Regions from separate parts of the Streptomyces sp. x-80 genome, predicted to be linked through region 2. Evidence: predicted binding sites of a transcription regulator. Region 2 holds the regulator's gene; each other region holds the start of a gene.

Region 1 (4,292 bases), on a different contig from region 2:
TGAACGCCCCGAACGACGACACCGTCTTTCCGCCGTCCGGACCCGGCTGCGCCTTGTCCTTCAGCACCCGCAGCATTTCGGGAAAGAGCCGCAGCTGTACGGCCTTGGAGCGGATCGTGAAATACAGCCCCGCGCAGATCACCAGCGGGATCAGCAGATAGGTCCAGAAACCGTCATTGACATCGACGATCAGCGAATCGAGTGTGCTCATGGGAGTACCGCGTCCTCGGAGTCGGGTCGGGCTAGGGCCCCCTCGTACCCGAGGATGGGGAGGGGCGGCTCGGCTCTGAGCTCGGAAAAGTGTCACCCGGGACTAAATCCCGCGAACAGGGACTTTGGTCCCTCATTGCCCCACGGGCCGCCATCCGGCCATGACTCCCCACACATCCCAGCGGCGTACATCCCTGCCGGAACGCCGCTGGGGCGGCACCCCCTGGGAGGAGGGTGCCGCCCCAACGAACGTCAGGACAGATGATCCGGGAGGATCAGAAGTCCATGTCACCGCCCGGCATGCCGCCCGGAGCGGCCGCGGCGGCCTTCTCCGGCTTGTCGGCGATGACGGCCTCGGTGGTGAGGAACAGCGCGGCGATCGACGCGGCGTTCTGGAGCGCGGAGCGCGTGACCTTCGCCGGGTCGATGATGCCCTCGGCGATCATGTCGACGTACTCGCCGGTCGCGGCGTTCAGGCCGTGACCCACGGTCAGGTTGCGCACCTTCTCCACGACGACGCCACCCTCAAGGCCGGCGTTGACGGAGATCTGCTTCAGCGGGGCCTCCAGGGCCAGCTTCACAGCGGCGGCACCGGTGGCCTCGTCGCCCTCGAGCTCAAGCTTCTCGAAGACCTGCGACGCCTGGAGCAGGGCCACGCCACCACCGGCGACGATGCCCTCTTCGACGGCCGCCTTCGCGTTGCGAACGGCGTCCTCGATGCGGTGCTTGCGCTCCTTGAGCTCGACCTCGGTGGCGGCACCGGCCTTGATGACGGCCACGCCGCCGGCCAGCTTCGCCAGACGCTCCTGGAGCTTCTCGCGGTCGTAGTCCGAGTCGGAGTTCTCGATCTCGGCGCGGATCTGGTTGACGCGGCCCTGAACCTGCTCGCTGTCGCCCGCACCGTCGACGATGGTGGTCTCGTCCTTGGTGATGACGACCTTGCGGGCGCGGCCCAGCAGGTCGAGACCGGCGTTCTCCAGCTTGAGGCCGACCTCCTCGGAGATGACGGTGCCACCGGTGAGGATGGCGATGTCGCCGAGCATGGCCTTGCGGCGGTCACCGAAGCCCGGGGCCTTGACGGCGACGGACTTGAAGGTGCCACGGATCTTGTTGACGACCAGGGTCGACAGGGCCTCGCCCTCAACGTCCTCGGCGATGATCAGCAGCGGCTTGCCCGACTGCATGACCTTCTCCAGCAGCGGAAGGAGGTCCTTCACGTTGCTGATCTTGGAGTTGACGATCAGGATGTACGGGTCGTCGAGCGACGCCTCCATACGCTCCATGTCGGTGGCGAAGTACGCCGAGATGTAGCCCTTGTCGAAGCGCATACCCTCGGTGAGCTCCAGCTCCAGACCGAAGGTCTGGGACTCCTCGACGGTGATGACGCCTTCCTTGCCGACCTTGTCCATCGCCTCGGCGATGAGCTCGCCGATCTGCGTGTCGGCGGCGGAGATGGAGGCGGTGGAGGCGATCTGCTCCTTGGTCTCCACGTCCTTGGCCTGGTCCAGCAGAGCGGCGGAGACGGCCTCGACGGCCTTCTCGATACCGCGCTTGAGGGCCATCGGGTTGGCGCCGGCGGCTACGTTGCGCAGACCCTCGCGGACCAGCGCCTGCGCCAGGACGGTCGCGGTCGTCGTGCCGTCACCGGCGACGTCGTCCGTCTTCTTGGCGACCTCCTTGACCAGCTCGGCGCCGATCTTCTCGTACGGGTCCTCAAGCTCGATCTCCTTGGCGATGGAAACACCATCGTTGGTGATCGTGGGGGCGCCCCACTTCTTCTCGAGGACGACGTTGCGGCCCTTGGGGCCGAGGGTCACCTTGACGGCGTCGGCGAGCTGGTTCATCCCGCGCTCGAGACCGCGCCGTGCCTCCTCGTCGAACGCGATGATCTTGGCCATGTGAAGTGGTCCTCCCGGACGTATGGGGTCTCCCCTGCTCGAACGCAGTTGAGAGCTTGGGGAAGGATTGCTTGCTCCGGACCGCGCCTGGCGCCCGCGACGGACGGCCTGCGTGCCCTGTGGTTCCTTAGTCCCACCGGCCCGCGGACCTCACCAACCCGGTCCTTGATTGTCACTCTCACCCGGAGAGTGCTAACGCAATGATTAGCACTCGACCATGGAGAGTGCAAGCGGCCGAGGGGGAAGCCACTCCGGAAGCGCCGTCGGCACACGACAGGAGGCCCGTACCCCCCGGCGGGGGTACGGGCCTCCTCTTTACGCGGTTGTGACGCGGCAGTCGGTCGGCGCCCTAGCCGGCCATCCGGACCATGTCCGCCTGCGGTCCCTTCTGGCCCTGCGAGATCTCGAACTCGACCCGCTGACCCTCCTCAAGGGTGCGGTAGCCGTCCATTTGAATCGCGCTGTAGTGGACGAAAACATCCGCACCACCGTCGACCGCGATGAAGCCGTACCCCTTCTCCGCGTTGAACCACTTGACGGTGCCCTGAGCCATGCCTAACTCCCCTATTACTGGCCCTTGCGCAGGACCGCACTCCGCGGACCCGGGTCAGACCTCACCCCCCGAGAGGCCCGTGGGGTGTGCGCCGGAACGCGTCGACCGCCGCTGAATGTATCCGCACCACTGCCCAGAGCAACAGGTCAATCGGACGAGAATTCTGGCGCCGGAGAAACGGCGATATGCGGTGAACTCCCGATAGTCCCGGGCAATTCGGGCCGGGCATAGCGTGCCTATGCGACAAATACCGCACACACTTCGGGCACAACTCACCGCGGTCTCATATGCGTTCAGCACGCTTGCGGAGAGGGATCACCTGAATGGTATCGCCTTTCCGCACATGGAATTGCCCCGTCCGCTTTACGGCGGACGGGGCAATTCCAGTCAGGCAAGCGGAGAGATGGCTTGAATTAGCAGCCGCCGGCCACCGCGGGAATGATCGAGATGCCCGCACCGTCCGGCGTGGCCGTCGCCAGGCCCTGCTCGAAACGGACATCGTCGTCATTGACGTACACGTTCACGAAGCGGCGCAGCTTGCCCGCGTCGTCCAGCACCCGGGCGGCGATGCCCTGGTGGTTCTTCTCCAGGTCGGCGATCACCTCGGAGAGGGTCGCGCCCTCGGCCGGGACCTCGGCCTGGCCGCCGGTGTACGTACGGAGGATGGTGGGGATGCGGACCTTGACGCTCATGGGTTCTGCCTTCCAGCGACTTCGGGTGCGAGTTCGGGAGCTGCTGCGGAAGCTGTGCGCGGCCGCCGCCGCACACGCCGCGTACGACGGGTCAGCCGGCCAGACCGGCCGCGCGGAACGCTTCCAGGCTCGGGCGGATGGTGGCCGTGGGCCCGGTGGTGGGGGCCACGGCGTCCAGCGTCTTGAGGCCGTCACCGGTGTTCAGGACGACGGTGGTCAGCGCCGGGTCGAGCAGACCGTTCTCGATGAGCTTCTGGGTCACGCCGACGGTCACCCCGCCCGCGGTCTCCGCGAAGATCCCCTCGGTGCGGGCCAGCAGCTTGATCGCGGCCACGATCTGCGCGTCGTCGACGTCCTCCACCGCACCGCCGGTACGGCGCGCGATGTCGAGCACGTACGGTCCGTCGGCCGGGTTGCCGATGGCCAGCGATTTGGCGATGGTGTCCGGCTTCTGCGGCCGTACGACGTCGTGGCCCGCCTTGAAGGCCGTGGAGACGGGCGAGCAGCCCTCGGCCTGGGCGCCGAAGATCTTGTACGGCCGGTCCTCGACGAGGCCGAGCGCGATCAGCTCCTTGAGCCCCTTGTCGATCTTCGTGAGCTGGGAGCCGGAGGCGACCGGGATGACGATCTGGTCCGGCAGCCGCCAGCCCAGCTGCTCGCAGATCTCGTACGCCAGCGTCTTGGAGCCCTCACCGTAGTAGGGGCGCAGGTTGACGTTGACGAAGCCCCAGCCCTCGCCCAGCGGGTCGCCGATGAGCTCCGAGCAGAAGCGGTTGACGTCGTCGTAGGTGCCCTCGATGCCGACCAGTTCGCCGCCGTAGACCGCGGCCATGACGACCTTGCCGGCCTCCAGGTCGTGCGGGATGAAGACACAGGAGCGGAATCCGGCGCGGGCCGCCGCGGCGCCGACCGCGCCCGCGAGGTTGCCGGTGGAGGAGC
Region 2 (4,292 bases):
TCATCGCCGAGGAGCGCCTCTCGGCGGCCGGATTCCGCTGGTACGAGGTCTCCAACTGGGCCACCTCGGCCCCCGGACGGTGCCGCCACAACGAGCTGTACTGGACCGGCGCCGACTGGTGGGGCGCGGGCCCCGGCGCGCACAGTCACGTCGGCGGTGTGCGCTGGTGGAACGCCAAGCACCCCGGCGCGTACGCCCAGGCCCTCGCCGAGGGCCGCTCCCCGGGCGCCGGCCGGGAGATCCTCGCCGACGAGGACCGCCGGGTCGAGCGCATCCTGCTCGAACTCCGGCTCGCCGACGGCTGCCCGCTGGACCTGCTCGCCCCGGCGGGCGCCCGCGCGGCCGCCCGCGCGCTGGCCGACGGTCTCCTGGAGCGCGGCCCCTACGACCGCGGCCGCGCCGTACTGACACTGCGCGGACGGCTGTTGGCGGACGCCGTGGTCAGGGACCTGGTGGACTGAGACCCGGCGGACCGGGGCGGGCCCGCCGTGGCTCCGCCCGGCCCGGCGCCCGGCCCCTCAGCCCGCCGGCGCCGTGACGAAGTCGATCAGTTCTTCCACCCGGCCCAGCAGCGCCGGTTCGACGTCCTTGTACGAGTGGACGCAGGACAGGATCCGCTGCCAGGCGGCGCCGGTGTTCGGGGGCCAGCCCAGGGCGTGGCAGACGCCGGTCTTCCAGTCCTGGCCGCGCGGCACCACCGGCCAGCCGGGGATGCCGACGGAGGACGGTTTCACGGCCTCCCAGACATCGATGTAGGGATGGCCCACGACGAGGGTGTCGGCGTCGGTGACCTCGGCGGCGAGCCGGGACTCCTTCGAGCCAGGGACCAGGTGGTCGACGAGGACCCCCAGGCGGGCGTCGGGGCCGGGTGAGAAATCGCGCACGATGGCCGGCAGGTCGTCGATGCCCTCCAGGTACTCCACGACGACGCCCTCGATGCGGAGGTCATCGCCCCAGACGCGCTCCACCAGCTCGGCGTCGTGGCGGCCCTCCACATAGATGCGGCTGGCCCGCGCGACGCGGGCGCGGGCCCCGGGGACGGCGACGGAACCGGACGCCGTACGGGCCGGGGCGCTCGCCGCGGGCCGGGCCTGCGGGCGTACGAGGGTGACGACCCGGCCCTCCAGCAGGAAGCCGCGCGGCTCCATGGGGAAGACCCGGTGTTTGCCGAACCGGTCCTCCAGGGTGACCGTCGGCCCCTGGGCCGTCTTCTCGCAGCGGATGACGGCTCCGCAGAAGCCCGAGGTGACCTCCTCGACCACCAGATCGGGCTCGGCCGGCACCTCGGGCGCGGGCCGCTGCTTCTTCCAGGACGGGGTGAGATCGGTGCTGTAGCGCTTGCTCTGCATGGGGACCTGTTCTGTGACAAACGGCCGGGTGACGGAAGACAGGGGACAGGGGCGGCGGTCAGCCGGGGGAGGCGCCGAAACGGGCGGCGAGCGCGGCGCGCTGATCGCGGACGAAGCGGGCGTCGACCACGGCGCCGTGCCCCGGTACGTACCGCGCGTCCTCGCCGCCCAGGGCCAGCAGCCGGTCCAGCGCCGCGGGCCACTGGTGGGGGAGCGCGTCCGGGCCCACGGACGGTGCGCCGGATTCCTCGACGAGGTCGCCGCAGAAGACGATCCCGGGGGAGCCGGGCCGGCCGGGCACCAGGACCGCCAGGTCGTGGGCGGTGTGGCCGGGGCCGACGTTGGCGAGCAGCACCTGCCGGTCGCCGAGATCGAGGGTCAGCTCGCCGTGCACGAGGTGATGCGGGCGCACCAGGACGTCGGCGGCCTCCGCGGCGGCCACCGGATCGACACCGTGCCCGACCGCGTCCCGCCGCAGCTCGTCCTGCTCGCGCCGCAGCAGTTCGTCCAGACCGGCCGCGCCGAACACCTGCACGCCCGAGAAGGCGGCGGTGCCCATCACATGGTCGAAATGCGGGTGGGTGAGCGCGACATGTGTCACGTCCCGGCCCAGTACGCCGCGGATCGCGCGGCGCAGATCGGCGCCGTCGCGGAGGGTGGCACCGGTGTCGATGATCAGTACCCCGGCCGATCCGGTGACCACGCCGATCGTCTCGTCCCAGCCGGGCATCCGGCGCCTGGCGACACCGTCACCGAGCCGTTCCCACCCAGCCTCTTCCCAAGCAGTGTGCATACCGAGACGCTAGCGGTATCGCGATAGCGTTGTGCGACGGATCGGCCGGGCACGGCCCTCGGGGCGGCGACCGGGACGGCTGCCCTTGCCGTGACCGGGTTGCCCGGCCGTACACTGGCTCAGAGATTGGCACTCGGCTCAGGTGAGTGCCAGGCAGTTGACCAGGTGGACGAAGCGGCGGGACAGCCGGACTGGAGGTGCGCGGGATGCTCAGCGAACGCAGGCTCGAAGTGCTGCGCGCCATCGTCCAGGACTACGTCGGGACGGAGGAGCCGGTCGGCTCCAAGGCGCTGACCGAGCGCCATCAGCTCGGCGTCTCCCCGGCCACGGTCCGCAACGACATGGCGGTCCTGGAGGACGAGGGGTTCATCGCCCAGCCGCACACCAGCGCGGGGCGGATCCCGACCGACAAGGGCTATCGCCTGTTCGTCGACAAGCTGGCCGGCGTCAAGCCGCTGTCCAGCCCGGAGCGGCGGGCGATCCAGAACTTCCTGGACGGCGCCGTCGATCTCGACGACGTGGTGGGGCGCACGGTACGGCTGCTGGCGCAGCTGACCCGGCAGGTCGCGGTCGTGCAGTACCCGTCCCTGACGCGGTCCACGGTCCGGCACGTCGAGCTGCTGTCGCTGGCCCCGGCCCGGCTGATGCTCGTACTGATCACGGACACCGGACGGGTCGAGCAGCGCTTGGTCGACTGCCCGTCGCCGTTCGGTGAGACGTCGCTCGCGGATCTGCGGGCGCGGCTCAACAGCTGTGTCGTGGGGCGCCGGTTCGCGGATGTGCCGCAGCTGGTGCAGGAACTGCCGGACTCCTTCGAGCAGGAGGACCGCGGCACGGTCTCGACAGTGCTGTCGGTGTTGCTGGAGACTCTGGTGGAGGAGACCGAGGAGCGGCTGGTGATCGGCGGAACCGCCAATCTCACGCGCTTCGGGCACGATTTCCCACTGACCATCCGGCCGGTGCTGGAAGCCCTTGAGGAGCATGTGGTGCTGCTCAAGCTGCTCGGGGAGGCCAAGGACTCGGGCATGACCGTAAGAATCGGGCATGAGAATGCTCATGAGGGTCTGACGTCCACCTCGGTCGTCGCCGTCGGTTACGGTTCGGGCGACGAGGCAGTCGCCAAACTCGGCGTGGTCGGACCGACCCGCATGGACTATCCAGGAACGATGGGAGCGGTACGCGCAGTGGCACGTTACGTCGGACAGATCCTCGCGGAGTCGTAAGTGGCCACGGATTACTACGCGGTCCTGGGCGTTCGGCGCGATGCCTCGCAGGACGAGATCAAGAAGGCATTCCGTCGGCTGGCGCGCGAGCTGCACCCGGATGTGAACCCGGATCCCAAGACCCAGGAGCGGTTCAAGGAGATCAACGCCGCCTACGAGGTGCTGTCGGATCCGCAGAAGAAGCAGGTCTACGACCTCGGCGGCGACCCGCTCTCGCAGTCGGGCGGCGGTGCGGGCGCGGGCGGCTTCGGCGCGGGCTTCGGCAACTTCTCCGACATCATGGACGCGTTCTTCGGCACGGCCTCGCAGCGCGGACCGCGCTCGCGGACCCGCCGCGGCCAGGACGCCATGATCCGGCTCGACATCGAGCTGAACGAAGCGGCCTTCGGGACGACCAAGGACATCCAGGTCGACACCGCCGTCGTCTGCACGACGTGCAGCGGTGAGGGCGCGGCGCCCGGGACCTCGGCGCAGACCTGTGACATGTGCCGCGGCCGCGGTGAGGTCTCGCAGGTCACCCGGTCCTTCCTGGGCCAGGTCATGACCTCCCGGCCGTGTCCTCAGTGCCAGGGCTTCGGGACCGTCGTGCCGACGCCGTGCCCGGAGTGCGCGGGCGACGGGCGGATCCGCTCCCGCCGCACCCTCACCGTCAAGATCCCGGCCGGTGTCGACAACGGCACCCGGATCCAGCTCGCGGGCGAGGGCGAGGTCGGCCCCGGCGGCGGCCCCGCCGGTGACCTCTACGTCGAGATCCACGAGCTGCCGCACTCGGTCTTCCAGCGGCGCGGCGACGATCTGCACTGCACGGTCACGATCCCGATGACGGCGGCGGCGCTGGGCACCAAGTGCCCGCTGGAGACGCTGGACGGGGTCGAGGAGATCGATGTGCGGCCCGGTACCCAGTCCGGTCAGTCGATCCCGCTGCAC
Region 3 (4,292 bases), on a different contig from region 2:
TGTCGCCGAGCGCCGCCCGTACCGCCTCGGCGAGCGCGGGGCCCGGTTCGCCGGCCAGCGCCACCTCCAGCCGGGAGCGGACCGCGGCGATCGGGTTGCGCAGCTCGTGCGAGGCGTCGGCGACGAGCTGGCGCTGGCGCCCCACCGCCTCCTCCAGCCGGTCCAGGGTCGCGTTGACCGTACGGGCCAGCAGCGCGACCTCGTCACCGCCCGCCGGGTCCGGCACCCGCCGGTCCAGCTCGCGCTCCGTGACGGCGGCCAGCTCCGTACGGATCGCGGTGACCGGCCGCAGCGCCAGCCCGGTCACCGCCCAGGCGATGGCCGCCGCCAGCATGATCAGCAGCGGCGCCACCACCAGCATCCCCACCCGGATGGCGTGCGTGGCGTCGTCCACGTCGGACAGCACGGTCACGGCGTAGACGAACCGCTCCCCGCCACCGGGCGGCGCGGCCCGCACCACGACCACGTCCGCGCGTTCGTCCGTCGCGACCGGCCCGCCGACGATGATCTGCGAGGCGGAGTCCTGCTCCGCCGGCGGCCGGAAACCGGCCAGGTCGGCGGCGATCGACGCGGCCTGCCACCGGCTCGCGGCGACGACCCCGCCCGCACCGTCCGTCACCAGCACCACATCGACCCCGGACGCGGGCGCGCCGAGCTGCTCGGGGAGGGCGCCGGTGTCGACCTGCGCGGCGACCTTACGGGCGGCCAGTTCGGTGCGGCCCGTGGTGTTGTCCAGGAGGTTGGCCCGCAGCGTCGCGGCGAGCCAGCCGCCGCCGACGGTGAGCACCAGCGCCATGGTCAGCGCGGCGGCCACCGCGGCCCGGCCACGGACCGTACGCGGCGGCAGCCGCCGCAGCCACCCGGTGGGGCGGTCAGGCACCGTCCGCCGCCATCCGGTACCCGGTCCCGTGCACGGTCCGGATCGACCGCCGCCCGAACGGCACGTCGATCTTCTTGCGCAGCGACGAGACGTACACCTCGACGATGTTCGGGTCGATCTCGGTGGGGGAGTCCCACACCTCGTCGAGGATGTCCTGCTTGGCGACGGCCTGCCCGTCGCCCGCCATCAGACAGGCCAGCACGCCCAGCTCGCGGGCGGTCAGCTCCACCTCGACGTCGCCGCGGCGGCACCGGCGGCCCTCGGTGTCCAGCGTCAGATCGCCGGCCTGGAGGGTGCGCGGCCGCGCCTGCCCGTCCCGCGTCCGCCGCCCCAGCGCGCGCAGCCGGGCCAGCAGCACGACGAAGGAGAACGGTTTGGTCAGGTAGTCGTCGGCGCCCGCGTCCAGCCCCTCGGCCTCGTCGTACTCGCCGTCCTTCGCGGTGAGCATCAGCACCGGCGTCCAGTCGCCGTGCCGCCGCAGCCGCCCGCAGATCTCGTATCCGCTGGGTCCCGGCAGCATCACGTCCAGCACGATCGCGTCGTACGGCCCGGTCAGCGCGAGCTCCAGACCGCGGTGGCCGTCGTGGGCGACGTCCACCCAGTGCCCCTCGGCCCCGAGCCCCCGCCGCAGGGAATCCGCGAGCCCGTCTTCGTCCTCGACGACCAAAATGCGCATCTGCTCCGTGCCCCACGTTGTCGGGTGACCCCGCCGTATCTCGTTCTGCTCTCGTCCTGCCTGCATTGTGACCGCCGCCGGGGACGGCGGGTGGCCGGGGCGCCGGGGCGGCCCGCGGAACGCCGGTGCCGGCACCGCCGCGCTGGCACTCCGCTTGACCGAGTGCTAACCGCGTCATAGTGTCAGCGTTGGCACTCTCCACCGGGGAGTGCCAAACACAGCGACGGGCAGATCCGGCACCCGCGACGACGGATCCACCTGGTCGCCACCTCAGACAGTTAACCCCGTGAGATCTCCGAAGGGGGAGGTCGGATCGTGACGACCGCCAGCTCCAAGGTTGCCATCAAGCCGCTTGAGGACCGCATTGTGGTCCAGCCGCTCGACGCCGAGCAGACCACGGCCTCGGGCCTGGTCATTCCGGACACTGCCAAGGAGAAGCCCCAGGAGGGCGTCGTCCTGGCCGTTGGTCCGGGCCGCTTCGAGGACGGCAACCGTCTTCCGCTCGACGTGAGCACCGGTGACATCGTGCTTTACAGCAAGTACGGCGGCACCGAGGTGAAGTACAACGGCGAGGACTACCTCGTTCTCTCGGCTCGCGACGTTCTCGCGATCATCGAGAAGTAATTCACCCAGAATTGCCTAGATCTGCGCCCCTGGTTCCCGCGTCTAAACAACCCGGGGCCGGGGCGTAGTTCGTTTGACGCGATGACGGCCGCCGGGCGCGGACCGGGATCGCAACGAGAGGACTTGAAGCAACCCCATGGCGAAGATCCTGAAGTTCGACGAGGACGCCCGTCGCGCCCTTGAGCGCGGCGTCAACAAGCTTGCCGACACGGTCAAGGTGACGATCGGCCCCAAGGGCCGCAACGTCGTCATCGACAAGAAGTTCGGCGCGCCGACCATCACCAACGACGGTGTCACCATCGCCCGTGAGGTCGAGGTCGACGACCCCTACGAGAACCTGGGCGCCCAGCTCGTGAAGGAGGTGGCGACCAAGACCAACGACATCGCGGGTGACGGCACCACCACCGCCACCGTGCTGGCCCAGGCGCTGGTCCGCGAGGGCCTGCGCAACGTGGCCGCGGGTGCCTCCCCGGCCGCCCTGAAGAAGGGCATCGACGCCGCGGTCAAGGCCGTGTCCGAGGAGCTCCTCGCGACCGCCCGCCCGATCGACGACAAGTCCGACATCGCCGCCGTGGCCGGTCTGTCCGCGCAGGACAAGCAGGTCGGCGAGCTCATCGCCGAGGCCATGGACAAGGTCGGCAAGGACGGTGTCATCACCGTCGAGGAGTCCAACACCTTCGGTCTGGAGCTGGACTTCACCGAGGGCATGGCCTTCGACAAGGGCTACCTGTCGCCCTACATGGTCACCGACCAGGAGCGTATGGAGGCCGTCCTCGACGACCCGTACATCCTGATCCACCAGGGCAAGATCGGCTCGATCCAGGACCTGCTGCCGCTGCTGGAGAAGGTCATCCAGGCCGGCTCCTCCAAGCCGCTGCTGATCATCGCCGAGGACGTCGAGGGCGAGGCCCTGTCGACCCTGGTCGTCAACAAGATCCGTGGCACCTTCAACGCCGTGGCCGTCAAGGCCCCCGGCTTCGGCGACCGCCGCAAGGCGATGCTCGGCGACATGGCCACCCTCACCGGTGCCACCGTCATCGCCGAGGAGGTCGGCCTCAAGCTCGACCAGGCCGGTCTTGAGGTGCTGGGCACCGCCCGCCGCGTGACCGTCACCAAGGACGACACCACCATCGTCGACGGTGGCGGCAACTCCGAGGACGTCGTCGGCCGCGTCAACCAGATCAAGGCCGAGATCGAGTCCACGGACTCGGACTGGGACCGCGAGAAGCTCCAGGAGCGCCTCGCCAAGCTCGCCGGTGGCGTCTGCGTCATCCGTGTGGGTGCGGCCACCGAGGTCGAGCTCAAGGAGAAGAAGCACCGTCTGGAGGACGCCATCTCCGCGACCCGCGCCGCGGTCGAGGAGGGCATCGTCTCCGGTGGTGGCTCCGCTCTGGTGCACGCCGCCAAGGCACTCGAGGGTTCGCTGGGCAAGGAGGGCGACGAGGCCACCGGTGTCGCCGTCGTCCGCCGCGCCGTCGTCGAGCCGCTGCGCTGGATCGCCGAGAACGCCGGCCTTGAGGGCTACGTCATCACCTCGAAGGTCGCCGAGCTGGACAAGGGCCAGGGCTTCAACGCCGCGACCGGCGAGTACGGCGACCTGGTGAAGGCCGGCGTCATCGACCCGGTCAAGGTCACCCGCTCCGCGCTGGAGAACGCCGCGTCCATCGCTTCGCTGCTGCTCACGACCGAGACCCTGGTCGTCGAGAAGCCGGCGGAGGAGGAGTCCGCCGAGGCCGGCCACGGCCACGGTCACTCCCACTGACGCGGGCAGTCCCGCCGGTGTGATGCACCACGGCCGAGGCCCGGTCCCCGCTCTGCGCGGGGACCGGGCCTCGGTCATGTGCGGCACCCGGCCGGCGGCTGCCGTCTGCCGCCGTCACCTGCCGCGGCGGACGGCCTGGCGGCGGGCCTCCTCCTGCTCCCACAGACCGCGCAACTTCTCGGCCCGCTCGTCGAGTTCGAGCGGCTCGTCCTCGCCCCGCCACAGCCCCCGCGCCTTGAGGTCGCGGACCTGGACCTCGATGGGCTGCTCCGGGTCGTAGTCGGAAGGGCGCGGGCCCTCGGGCCCGTCCGGGCCGATCCGGACCAGCCGCTCGACCCGGGTCACCCGGA

Evidence for each region. The regulator HrcA, encoded in region 2, represses chaperone genes, less so after heat shock. The targets are predictions, from matches to a motif close to TTNGCACTCNGNNNNNCNGAGTGCNAA.
Region 1: a site for HrcA is predicted at 2,313-2,339, ahead of groL (chaperonin GroEL). Genes of this name have one in related genera too.
Region 3: a site for HrcA is predicted at 1,699-1,725, ahead of groES (co-chaperone GroES). Genes of this name have one in related genera too.

The regions. Positions count from the first base shown of each region.
Region 1 is NZ_JAJPWM010000005.1:146,294-150,585, forward strand. It holds gene ACLJWH_RS11305 (alanine/glycine:cation symporter family protein) at 1-211, opposite strand, end outside; gene groL (chaperonin GroEL) at 486-2,108, opposite strand; gene ACLJWH_RS11315 (cold-shock protein) at 2,458-2,661, opposite strand; gene ACLJWH_RS11320 (MoaD/ThiS family protein) at 3,075-3,353, opposite strand; gene thrC (threonine synthase) at 3,445-4,292, opposite strand, start outside.
Region 2 is NZ_JAJPWM010000007.1:226,297-230,588, reverse strand. It holds gene hemW (radical SAM family heme chaperone HemW) at 1-461, shown strand, start outside; gene ACLJWH_RS16310 (DUF3097 domain-containing protein) at 519-1,349, opposite strand; gene ACLJWH_RS16305 (MBL fold metallo-hydrolase) at 1,408-2,142, opposite strand; gene hrcA (heat-inducible transcriptional repressor HrcA) at 2,349-3,365, shown strand; gene dnaJ (molecular chaperone DnaJ) at 3,366-4,292, shown strand, end outside.
Region 3 is NZ_JAJPWM010000005.1:261,608-265,899, reverse strand. It holds gene ACLJWH_RS11820 (sensor histidine kinase) at 1-880, opposite strand, end outside; gene ACLJWH_RS11815 (response regulator transcription factor) at 873-1,556, opposite strand; gene groES (co-chaperone GroES) at 1,872-2,180, shown strand; gene groL (chaperonin GroEL) at 2,317-3,942, shown strand; gene ACLJWH_RS11800 (DUF5954 family protein) at 4,057-4,292, opposite strand, start outside.